DNA from 3 places in the Pseudescherichia sp. genome. Region 2 is predicted to be linked to each of the others. Evidence: predicted binding sites of a transcription regulator. Region 2 holds the regulator's gene; each other region holds the start of a gene.

Region 1 (4,164 bases), on a different contig from region 2:
GACCCTGGGCGCGGATAACGGTATCGGCATGGCCTCTGCGCTGGCAGTGCTGGCAGACGACACCGTGGCCCACGGCCCGCTGGAAGTGCTGCTGACCATGACCGAAGAGGCCGGTATGGACGGCGCGTTTGGTCTGCAGGCTGGCTGGTTACAGGCGGATATCCTGATCAACACCGACTCTGAAGAAGAGGGTGAGATCTACATGGGCTGCGCCGGTGGCATCGACTTTATCTCTACCCTGGCCCTCTCTCGCGAAGCGGTTCCCGCTGGCTTTGAGACGTTCCGCGTGACGCTGAAGGGCCTGAAAGGTGGCCACTCCGGCGGTGATATCCATCTCGGTCTTGGCAACGCCAACAAGCTGCTGGCACGTTTCCTCGCCGACCATGCTGCCGAGCTGGATCTGCGCCTGCTGGACTTCAACGGCGGCACGCTGCGTAACGCCATTCCGCGTGAAGCTTTCGCCACCGTGGCCGTTGCCGCAGATAAAGCTGAACAGCTGAAGGCGCTGGCGGATGCGTACCAGGCTATCCTGACCAACGAGCTGGCAATTAAAGAGAAGAACCTGACCGTACAGCTGGAGAGCGTTGCCTCTGATAAAGCTGCGCTGACCACCGCTTCCCGTGATGCGTTCGTTCAGCTACTGAACGCCACGCCGAACGGCGTGATCCGCAACTCTGACGTGGCGAAAGGCGTAGTGGAAACCTCCCTGAACGTGGGCGTAGTGACCATGCAGGATGACAGCGCAGAGATCATCTGCCTGATCCGCTCCCTGATCGACAGCGGTAAAGAGTATGTGGTTAGCATGCTGGAGTCGTTAGGCAAGCTGGCAGGCGCGCAGACCTCGGCAAAAGGCAGCTATCCAGGCTGGCAGCCGGATGCGAAATCCCCGGTAATGCAGCTGGTACGTGAAACCTATCAGCGTCTGTTCGACAAAACGCCGAACATCCAGGTGATCCACGCCGGTCTCGAGTGCGGCCTGTTTAAAAAGCCGTACCCGGATATGGATATGGTCTCTATCGGGCCAACCATCACCGGTCCGCACTCCCCGGATGAGCAGGTACACATCGAAAGCGTGGGCCAGTACTGGACCCTGCTGACCGAACTGCTGAAGGCGATCCCCGCGAAGTAACGAGCAAACGCCGGGTGGCGCTACGCTTACCCGGCCTACGGTTCAACAATGTAGGCCCGGTAAGGCGACGCCGCCACCGGGCTTTTTTACAGGCCTAAAACCAGCTGCCGCTCAAGCTGCGGATCGAGCAGCGTCACATGCAGCCCCACCAGCCGCACCCCGCGCTCTCCCCGCCGCTCTTCCCACACGTTGCGCGCAGTGGCGATCAGATCCTCTTTATTCAGCTGCGGCCAGACATGTTCCTGGGTGGTTTGCTGAAAATCGTTAAACTTAAGCTTCACTCCCTGGCGGGCGATCAGCAGATCCGGCTTAACGGCGGTCAGCCGCCGCTCCAGCTCCGGATAGAGGCGCTCGATGATCGCCACACACGCTTCCCACTCGTGGATGTCCTCTGCCAGCGTACGCTCTACGCCCACCGACTTGCGCAGCCGCTCGCCGGTGATCTCCCGCTCGTCGATCCCCTGACTGCGCTCCCAGAGCACGCGGCCAAACTTACCGAAGCGCTTGAGGAGCATGGCGAGGTCGCTCTTCTGCACGTCCTCGCAGGTGCGCAGGCCGAGCGTCTCCAGCTTTGCGGCCGAGACTTTACCGACGCCCGGAATTTTTGACAGCGGTAGCGTCTTCAAAAAGGCAGGCACCTCATCCGGGGTAATGACGTACTGCCCGTTGGGCTTGTTCAGGTCGGAGGCGATCTTGGCCAGAAACTTGACCGGCGCAACGCCCGCCGAGGCGGTGAGCTGCAGCTCGTTAAAGATGCTCTGGCGGATCTCCTGGGCCATCAGGGTAGCCGAGCCGTGGCAGTGCACGCTGTCGGTCACATCGAGAAAGGCTTCATCCAGCGAGAGCGGTTCAATGCGCGACGTGTAGCGGGAGAAGATCGCCTGAATATGGCGCGAGGCCTCTTTATAGGCGTCAAAGCGCCCCGGCAGCAGAGTGAGGTGCGGGCAGAGCTTGAGCGCCATTCCGGTAGGCATGGCGCTGCGTACGCCAAACTTGCGCGCCGGGTAGTTGGCGGTGCTGATGACGCCCCGGCGCTCGCGGCTTCCGCCGATGGCGATAGGGATATCTCGCAGGGCGGGATTGTCGCGCATCTCAACCGCTGCGAAAAAGCAGTCCATATCAACATGTATTATTTTTCGCATCTGCTTATTTTGCCTGGGAAGTCTCTGCCCTCACTGGATAAGTATACAGCTTTTGCAGATAAAATGAGAAGCACCGCGTATGCACAAGCTTAGCCAACGGTCTTGAATAGCGGTATGATGGGGTCTGAGCAAAACAATTTGTAAACTCCGCCTGGCGGGCTTGCGAAAAAATACGGGGGTGATAATGTGAGCGCTCCTAATACAGATTAGTCTGATTTCGGATCTCTTTTGCCGTCCTGGCAATGTGGTAACCGCTTTATCAAGGAACAAGTAGTATGCGCATAATCGCATTATTCATTGCGATGCTTACAATACCGTGCGTCTCGTTTGCCGGCCTGCTCAGCAGCAACAGCTCAACAACGCCCGTTAGTAAAGAATATAAGCAGCAGTTAATGGGTTCCCCGGTCTATATCCAGATCTTCAAGGAAGAGCGCACGCTTGAGCTGTACGTCAAGATGGGCGAGCAGTACCAGCTGATGGATAGCTATAAGATCTGTAACTACTCCGGTGGCCTCGGTCCGAAACAGCGCCAGGGCGATTTCAAAAGCCCGGAAGGGTTCTATAGCATTCAGCGCAGCCAGCTTAAGCCTGACAGCCGGTTCTATAAGGCGATCAACATCGGTTTTCCTAATGCCTACGATCGCTCGCACGGCTATGAAGGAAAATACCTGATGATCCACGGGGCGTGCGTCTCAGTGGGCTGCTACGCCATGACCGACTCCGGTATTGATGAGATCTTCCAGTTCGTCACAGGTGCCCTGGTCTTTGGTCAACCGAGCGTGCAGGTAAGCATCTATCCGTTCCGTATGACCGATGCCAATATGGCGCGCCATAAGTATTCGCTCTACGCGGACTTCTGGAAGCAGCTGAAGCCGGGCTATGACTACTTCAATACCCTCCACCAGCCGCCGGTCGTTTCGGTGGTGGACGGTCGTTACGTAGTGAGCAAGCCGCTTAACAGCAGCGGCGCGATCCAGCCTCAGCTGGCGTCAAACTACACGCTCTCCGAGACAAAATAGCACCCACTCCCCTGGCATAATTTTATGCCAGGTTTCATTGCCGGTTAGCGGCTGGGTAGCAATTACAGAGACCACGTCATTCGGCGTGGTCTCTTTTTGGAAATCGATCTCCACATCCTGATCCAGCAGCTTGGCCACGCCAAACGGCGCTCGGCGGGTGATCCAAAACAGATTGGTCGAGCAGAACGCCATGACGTAGCGTCCGTCTGACAGCAGCATATTGAATACGCCCTTCTCACGCAGCTCCCCTGCCAGCGTCGCAATGTACTTAAATACCGCCGCCATATTACCCGGCGTGCGCGGATAGCGCGCGGTGAGCTTATGCAGCAGCCAGCAAAACGCTTTCTCGCTGTCGGTTTCACCCACCGGACGGAAGTTACCGGTCTCCAGCGACTTATAGCCCGTCAGCTGGCCGTTATGGGCGTAGGTCCAGTTGCGACCCCATAGCTCGCGAGTAAAGGGGTGGGTATTCTCCAGCGACACCTCTCCCCGGTTGGCCTGCCGAATATGGGCCACCACCGAACACGATTTGATCGGGTAGTCCTGAACCAGTTTCGCTATCGGAGAGTTGTAGCTGGGCTGCGGATCTTTGAACGTGCGACAGCCTTTGCCTTCATAAAAGGTGATGCCCCAGCCATCTTTGTGCGGCCCGGTTCCCCCACCGCGCTGAACCAGCCCGGTAAAACTAAAGCAAATATCGGTAGGCACATTGGCGCTCATCCCGAGCAGTTCGCACATACAACACCTCCACAGCTCATCGGGGGCCGGGCCCCCGTACGACGTCTTAAGCCTTCACCATCTCTTTTTCAATCAGTTGAATCAAGATGTGGATCACTTTGATATGAATTTCCTGAATGCGGTCGGCGTAGCCAAA
Region 2 (4,164 bases):
AGCCGGTTCCAGGTAAAGCCAAGGATACGATCGCTCAGGCGGATCATCTCATAGGAGAAATTGGCCGCAATCTCCTCCATCAGTGCGATGGCGTTCTGCTGGGCTTTCTCATGGGAGATCTTTTTGCTGCGCGCTTCGTCTTCTACCGCGCGGGCAATGGCTTTTGAGGCCAACAGCTTGTTAAAGAGATCCTGGCGCGCCGGCAGGCGCGGACCCACGGCGGCAAGCCGCTGGCGGGCAAAGTGCATGCGCGCTACGCGGGCCAGCTTTTGGGCGATAATTTTGTCTGTGCCATGCTCGGTGGCCATCCGGCGCAGGGAGACCGGCGGGGAGAAGCGCACAAAGCTATCGCGACCGAGCCAGGAGACGGCAAAGAACTTCTGGATGCCGTTCAGCATGCGCAGCGGCGGATTCACTTCGCCTTTTTCGCGCCCCGGTGAGCGGCCAAACATCACCGATACCGGCACCATCTGCACGTCCAGGTCCGGGTGGTTACGGTGGAGATCCAGATAATCATGGAACAGCTTAACGGACTCTTCTTTCGGCGTGTACCAGCTAAAGACACGCGGCCCGCTGTGAATAAAGATATAGCGAGGCAGCAGCGCACCGTCGATCTCCAGCGGTTCAAGCGGGTCGGGCAGCTCGTGCGCCAGGCATTGGGCACGCAGCGTCAGCAAGTCTGCCTTCGAGTTATAAGGCAAAACGTACATAATAGGGCGTGAGGTATCGAGTCCAGGTTCCTGGGCAGGTTCTGCCGGGATCGACTTGCTTTTTACCAGCACGCTTAATGGTAAATTCAGTAATTTGTAGTAAATTCGTGGCCAGCCGGACATAAACAATGTGAAGCCTCTGGTTAATAATGCCATTGCGCCGCAAGAATATCAGAAAGCGCGCAGAATATCTTTTGTACCTCGGTACGCTCGCATAGACATTGACGATAATTACGTAAAAAGGTTCTTTTGATGGCCAATAATACCACTGGTTTAACCCGAATCATTAAAGCCGCAGGGTACTCATGGAAGGGCGTTCGCGCTGCCTGGCTGAACGAAGCCGCTTTCCGCCAGGAGTCCGTCGCGGTGATCCTTGCCGTTGTCATTGCCTGCTGGCTCGACGTAGACGCCATTACCCGCGTGCTGCTCATTGGGTCCGTTGTGCTGGTAATGATAGTGGAGATCCTGAACAGCGCGATCGAGGCGGTTGTTGACCGTATCGGGACTGATTTCCATGAGCTTTCCGGCCGGGCCAAAGATATGGGCTCGGCAGCGGTGCTGATGTCTATTCTGCTCGCGCTGGCCACCTGGGGCATTCTGCTCTGGCCACATTACCGCTAAGGCGCGCAAAATCGGCCTTGCGCGGCGGTTTTGCTCAAAATTTGGTTTCAAAAACGGTTTTTGCTGTATATACTCACAGCATAACTGTATATACACCCAGGGGGCGGGATGAAAGCGTTAACAGCCAGGCAGCAAGAGGTGTTTGATCTCATTCGCGATCACATCAGCCAGACCGGCATGCCGCCGACGCGTGCTGAAATTGCGCAGCGTTTGGGATTCCGTTCCCCAAACGCGGCAGAAGAACACCTGAAAGCGCTGGCGCGCAAAGGCGTCATTGAGATTGTTTCCGGCGCATCGCGCGGGATCCGTCTGCTGCAGGAAGAGGAAGATGGCCTGCCGCTGATTGGCCGGGTCGCTGCCGGTGAGCCGCTGCTGGCACAGCAGCATATCGAGGGCCACTACCAAGTCGATCCGTCACTGTTTAAGCCCAGCGCCGATTTCCTGCTGCGCGTTAGCGGGATGTCGATGAAAGACATTGGCATCATGGATGGCGATCTGCTGGCAGTACATAAAACGCAGGAAGCGCGTAACGGCCAGGTGATTGTGGCGCGTATTGATGACGAAGTGACGGTAAAGCGGCTGAAAAAGCAGGGCAATACCGTGCAGCTGCTGCCTGAAAACAGCGACTTCGATCCCATCGTTGTTGACCTTCGTCAGCAGAACTTCAGTATTGAAGGTCTGGCGGTCGGCGTCATTCGCAACGGCGAGTGGCTCTGATAGCATATAAGTGCTTGTGGCAGTTAACCTTCTGCTGTCACAGCGCTTAATGTTTTTCCTCCTCTCTCTTTCTCACCTCCTTTAGCCTTGCCTTCTAGCCTTGCCTTCCTGTTGTTTGTTCGCGCCTGAATGGTTAAATATTCCGAATAATCCCCAGCTTAGAAAATCCTTAGCTACAATTATTATCACGTTCAGCAGATAAAGAACGTAACGAAGGACCAACGAATATTGCTATTCAACACCGAACGATGATGAGGATACCATTATGAATAAAGACGAAGTCGGCGGTAACTGGAAACAGTTCAAAGGTAAAGCGAAAGAGCAATGGGGTAAATTAACGGACGATGACATGACCGTTATTGAAGGTAAACGCGACCAGCTGGTCGGTAAAATTCAGGAACGTTATGGCTACCAAAAAGACCAGGCTGAGAAAGAGGTGGTCGACTGGGAAACCCGTAACGAGTATCGCTGGTAATCACCCTGGATTAACAGTTTGACTACCCTGCCCGACGGTACAAGGACGTACCGACTCTTCCCACCACTTTTTAACCTAACGCGGTTTCTTCTTCACTAAAATGCTGTGATCGTGCTGACATTGGCCCTGATGACGGCAGGCTTCCACTTCTGAACACGCTGCACACAACCCGTGCGCCTCAATGACGTTATGACGCAGCGCAAAGCCCATCCTGGCCGCCAGCGCGTGCATAATATCTTCCACGCCTTCAGCCGCCTCCTCTTTTACCACGCCGCAGCGATCGCAGATGAACATCGCAGACGTATGGGTAGGCTGATCGAGGAAGTGACACAGCACGTAGCTGTTGGTTGACTCGACCTTGTGCACAAAACCCTGCTCCAGCAGGAAGTCGAGAGCGCGGTAAACCGTCGGCGGCTTGGCCTGCGGCTCTGAGACGCGCAGGAGATCGAGCAGATCGTAGGCGCTGATTGCACCCTGCTGGAGGCTCATCAGGCGCAAAACCTCAAGGCGCTGCGGGGTCAGGCGCACGTTGCGCTGCGCGCACAGCGTTTCAGCATGTGCCAGCATCTGCTGCGAAGTGGTCTTATCCATAGGGCATCCTCAGGTTACGTAATGTAATAACGTTGAAACCGTCACTTTATCATATCCTGCGACAAACGCCGAGATCCCGCCGATCGTTCCGCACCCACCGTCGATCTCCATCCTGGCATTTTCCTGAATTTTTCAACGCTCAGAGCAGAAAAACTTCCCGAATCGAATTTCCTCCTCTATAAGTAAAGAGCGTTTATAAAAAGACGCAGATTGTTACGAATAAAAATACTCTCATGCAGATAAAAAACGAATTAGCTGCATTTAGCATCGCTTTTCACAGCAATAGTTCACCTCTCGCCAGGCGATAACTGGCAGGGCATAAATCGACCTTTGATCAATAAGACAGGGCAAACTGTGAAAAAAATTTTTAAGCTTTCAGTGGTAACACTTGCGGTCTCTTTTGGGGTAGTCACTCAGGCGGGGGCAGCCAATACATGGGCAGAAGCGCGTAGTGATGCGATGGGCGGCACCGGCGTAGCATCCGCCAGCTATGGCAGCGGCGTACTGATTAACCCGGCGCTGCTGGCGAAGGCTAAACCGGATGATAACGTGACTGTCATCCTGCCGAGCGTGCGGGCGCAGATTAGCGATAAAGATAATCTGCAGGATGAAATCGACGATATCAGCGACAAAGTCGACTATTACGATAACGTTATCGACAACCTGACCTTTGCTCAGTTTATTACTAACCCAACGGGAACCATTAATCAGGTGCGCGGCGCCGCGACCGATTTAGCCGATGAGCTGGAGTTTCTCGACGGCAAAACGGCGCGTGCTAATGCGGGCGCTGGTATTGCAGTAAGCATTCCTAACGACGTGCTGTCGTTTGCTTTCGTGGCGAAGGCCTATGCCCATGCCCGGGTCAGCTCCAACGTCGACCAGCAGGATATTGACTACCTGCGCGGCAATGAAATCCTCCTTGATGCCGGGCAAGTCGCCCTTGGTCGCAGCTCGGATATTATTACCAGCCACTTGAACTCTACCGCGTCTGGACGTGCGGCGATCGTCTCCGACTACGGCGTGGCCGTGGCGCGTCAGTTCCAGCTTGGC
Region 3 (4,164 bases), on a different contig from region 2:
GGTATCTCTCCGGCGAACTACCGTGACTACCTGGCGCTGAAGAGCGTGCTGTGCATCGGTGGCTCGTGGCTGGTACCGGCTGACGCGCTGGAAGCGGGTGACTACGATCGCATCACCAAACTGGCTCGCGAAGCGGTAGAAGGCGCGCAGCAGTAAATAGCATAGGTCCACGCAAGCGAAGCGCCGCCGGGCAATGCCAACAAAAACGGGCCATATGGCCCGTTTTTTTATCCTGCAACCTGTACGCTGGCGGCGGCATTTTTCGCTCGCTCTACCGCATCCTCTATGCTTTCACCGGTGGCTAACGCCACGCCTAACCGCCGCGTACCGTCAATCTCCGGCTTGCCGAACAGGCGCAGCTGTAGACCCGCACCTACTGCAGACTGCACATTATCAAAGGTTACGTTATCGCTCTTCAGCTCTGGCAGGATCACCGCTGAAGCGGACGGGCCATACTGACGCACGCCGCCTATCGGCAGACCGAGGAAGGCGCGAACGTGCAGAGCGAACTCAGAGAGATCCTGAGAGATCAGCGTGACCATGCCGGTATCGTGTGGGCGCGGCGACACCTCGCTGAAGATCACCTCGTCGCCGCAGACAAACAGCTCTACGCCGAACAGCCCATAGCCGCCCAGCGCCAGCACCACCTTCTGGGCGATAGCCTGGGCACGGGAGAGGGCCAGCTCGCTCATCTGCTGCGGCTGCCAGGATTCGCGGTAGTCGCCATCCTCCTGGCGATGGCCGATGGGGTCGCAGAAGTGCACTCCATCAACGGCGCTCACGGTCAGGAGTGTAATTTCAAAGTCAAACTTCACCACGCCTTCAACAATGACGCGTCCCGCTCCGGCGCGCCCGCCGAGCTGGGCGTACTGCCAGGCATCGTGCAGCTCATCAGCACTGCGAATAAAGCTCTGGCCCTTGCCGGAAGAGCTCATCACCGGCTTAATAATGCAGGGCAGGCCGAGCGCAGCAACTGCCTCTCTAAACGCGGCTTCGCTGTCGGCGAAGCGGTAGGTTGAGGTAGGCAGGCTGAGCTCTTCCGCGGCCAGGCGGCGGATCCCCTCCCGGTTCATGGTCAGCTTTGCGGCGCGGGCGCAGGGCACCACCTGCTGGCCCTGGGACTCAAGCTCCAGCAGCGTATCCGTAGCAATGGCTTCGATCTCCGGCACGATAAAGTCCGGTTTTTCAAGTGCCACTATCGTCTTTAACGCCTCGCCGTCCAGCATATTGATCACGTGGGAACGATGAGCGACGTGCATCGCCGGGGCGTCTGCATAGCGGTCCACCGCAATCACTTCAATGCCAAGCCGCTGGCACTCGATCGCTACCTCTTTACCCAGCTCACCGGAGCCTAACAGCATTACACGCGTGGCTGCCGGACGCAGCGCGGTACCTAAAAAAGTCATACTATCCACCCGGTTAAAAATTTCGGACTATTATACACGAAAACGTTTGCGTGTCTTTTTTCGGCTTGCAATCCGCCCATGAAATGCTTACTATTATACTGTATAAATAAACAGGTAAATGAGGCTGCATTATGGCGGTTGAAGTCAAATACGTGGTAATCCGCGAAGGTGAGGAAAAAATGTCTTTTGCCAGCAAGAAGGAAGCCGATGCGTACGACAAAATGCTCGATCTGGCGGAAGTGCTGGAGGGCGTGCTGGTAAATGCACCCGTTGCGTTTGATGACGAGCAGCGTGAGCAGATGGCGCTGTGGCTGGCTGAGCAAAAAGAGACCCTCAGTGCGGTCTTCCGCTCCGGTAAGCTGCCTGACCCTGACGCGGCGTCGGAGAAAAGCGATACCGTAACGGATATGCCGACGGCGAAGCGCACTAAAGCAGCCTAACAGCAGCTTGCGCTGCCGGTAATTTGTACCATGCTTTGAGTGGGTTATGCGCACAGGAGATAAGCATGAACAAATTAGAATCACTGCTCGGCCTGGCCCTGCTGGCCGGCAGCGTTAGCGTACAGGCTGCCAATAATAAATCAGTGAAGTTTCCCAGCTGTGAAGGGCTAGATGCCGCCGGTATCGCCGCCAGCGTCAAGCGCGACTATCAGCAAAACCGCATTGCGCGCTGGGCAGACGACCAGGAGACGCTGGGGCAGGCCGACCCTGTTGCCTGGATCAACGTCAAAGAGATTACCGGTAAAGACGATAAGTGGACCGTTCCGCTGACCGTTCGCGGTAAAAATACCGACATCCACTATCAGGTGGCGGTTGACTGCAAAGGCGGTAAGGCCGTCTATACCCATCGTTAACCAAAGCCGCATTTTCGCTTCTTTAGCCAGCTTAGACATTTCCTGACACCCCCTCGCTTACTCTGTGGTTTGACGCAGAATAATCGGGGGGAACTATGACTAACTGGATGAATCAACTACAGTCGCTGCTGGGCCAGAAAGGGGCATCCGCCTCATCGGGCGACGGGCAGGGACTCAGCAAGCTGCTGGTGCCGGGCGCACTGGGTGGTCTGGCGGGGCTGCTGGTCTCTAACTCTTCATCCCGCAAGCTGCTTACGAAATACGGTACCAGCGCGCTGCTAATGGGCGGCGGGGCCGTTGCCGGCACGGTGCTGTGGAACAAATACAAAGATCGCGTGCGCAGTACGCATCAGGATGAGCCGCAGTTTGGTCAGCAGAGCTCGCCGCTGGATGTGCGCACTGAACGTTTGATCCTGGCGCTGGTCTTTGCCGCGAAGAGCGATGGCCATATCGATGCCCGCGAGCGCGAAGCGATTGACCTGCAGATGCGGGAGGCGGGCGTTGAGGAGCAGGGCAGAGCGCTGGTAGCGCAGGCCATCGAGCAGCCGCTCGATCCCCAACGATTAGCCCGCGATGTGCGTAACGAGGAGGAGGCGCTGGAGCTCTACTTCCTCAGCTGTGCCGCTATCGATATCGATCACTTTATGGAGCGCAGCTATCTTAACGCGCTCGGTGACGCGCTGAAGATCCCTCAGGACGTGCGCGACGGCATTGAACAGGACCTTAAAGCGCAAAAAAGCGCGCTGCCAGGCTAGCTTATACGCGGTGGTGGCGCGTTTCGCTTGCAACATGCGTGGGTTTTGCCACCCTTATAGGGTGTAAACTGAAAAGATAACGCTATGCCACCAAAAGCAAAAACAGTACCGCACGTCATGACCCTGCATGGCGATACGCGAACAGACAACTACTACTGGCTGCGCGACGATACGCGTTCGGATCAGGATGTCCTGGACTATTTGCACCAGGAGAACGACTACGGGCGCGACGTGATGGCCTCCCAGCAGGCGTTACAGGATCGCCTGCTAAAAGAGATTGTCGATCGTCTTCCCCAGCGCGAAGTCTCCGCCCCCTATACCCGCAACGGCTACCGTTACCGGCACGTCTATGAGCCGGGATGCGAGTATGCCATCTATCAGCGCCAGTCGGTGCTTAGCTGCGAGTGGGATGAGTGGCAGGTGCTGCTGGATGCCAACAAGCGCGCTGCTCACAGTGAGTTCTATACCCTCGGCGGGCTGGCCGTGTCGCCGGATAATAAAATCATGGCGCTGGCGGAAGATTATCTCTCTCGTCGCCAGTACGGTCTGCGCTTTCGTAATCTTGAGAGCGGCAACTGGTATCCAGAGATGCTGGATAACGTCACGCCGGACTTTGTCTGGATCAACGACTCCGAAACCCTCTACTACGTGCGCAAGCATGCCAAAACGCTGCTCCCTTATCAGGTCTGGCGACACACCATCGGGACGCCTGCCTGCCAGGATGAGCTGGTTTACGAGGAGAAGGACGAGACGTTCTACGTCAGTCTGCATAAGACGACCTCTCAGCACTACGTGATTATCTACCTCGCCAGCGCGACCACCAGTGAATGCCTGCTGCTGGATGCGGAGTTGCCGGATGCGCAACCTATCATGTTCCTGCCCCGGCGTAAGGACCACGAGTACAATCTCGATCACTACCAGCACACCTTCTACCTGCGCTCAAACCGCGAGGGGAAAAACTTTGGCCTCTATCGGACCAAGGTACGCAACGATAAGCAGTGGGAAGTGCTGATCCCGCCCCGGGAACACATCATGCTGGAGGGCTTTACGCTGTTTACCGACTGGCTGGTGGTGGAGGAGCGCCAGCGCGGCTTAACCAGCCTGCGGCAGATCAACCGTAAAACCCGCGAGGTGACCGGCATCGCCTTTG

Evidence for each region. Region 2 encodes LexA, which represses DNA repair genes until DNA is damaged. Its sites were predicted from a motif close to TNCTGTATGTACATACAGNA; they were not measured.
Region 1: the regulator LexA is predicted to act here: its motif matches at 2,303-2,322, upstream of dinB (DNA polymerase IV).
Region 3: the regulator LexA is predicted to act here: its motif matches at 1,503-1,522, upstream of RTX96_RS00410 (YebG family protein).

The regions. Positions count from the first base shown of each region.
Region 1 covers NZ_DAMBWA010000008.1:214,934-219,097, forward strand. Annotated here, with positions in the region: gene pepD (cytosol nonspecific dipeptidase) at 1-1,129, shown strand, start outside; gene dinB (DNA polymerase IV) at 1,216-2,271, opposite strand; gene dpaA (peptidoglycan meso-diaminopimelic acid protein amidase) at 2,547-3,290, shown strand; gene RTX96_RS13055 (class II glutamine amidotransferase) at 3,261-4,028, opposite strand; gene lpcA (D-sedoheptulose 7-phosphate isomerase) at 4,075-4,164, opposite strand, start outside.
Region 2 covers NZ_DAMBWA010000012.1:55,519-59,682, forward strand. Annotated here, with positions in the region: gene plsB (glycerol-3-phosphate 1-O-acyltransferase PlsB) at 1-833, opposite strand, end outside; gene RTX96_RS15830 (diacylglycerol kinase) at 963-1,331, shown strand; gene lexA (transcriptional repressor LexA) at 1,440-2,048, shown strand; gene RTX96_RS15840 (CsbD family protein) at 2,314-2,523, shown strand; gene zur (zinc uptake transcriptional repressor Zur) at 2,599-3,114, opposite strand; gene RTX96_RS15850 (conjugal transfer protein TraF) at 3,469-4,164, shown strand, end outside.
Region 3 covers NZ_DAMBWA010000001.1:80,611-84,774, reverse strand. Annotated here, with positions in the region: gene kdgA (bifunctional 4-hydroxy-2-oxoglutarate aldolase/2-dehydro-3-deoxy-phosphogluconate aldolase) at 1-156, shown strand, start outside; gene purT (formate-dependent phosphoribosylglycinamide formyltransferase) at 228-1,406, opposite strand; gene RTX96_RS00410 (YebG family protein) at 1,538-1,846, shown strand; gene yebF (protein YebF) at 1,912-2,259, shown strand; gene RTX96_RS00400 (tellurite resistance TerB family protein) at 2,355-3,014, shown strand; gene ptrB (oligopeptidase B) at 3,099-4,164, shown strand, end outside.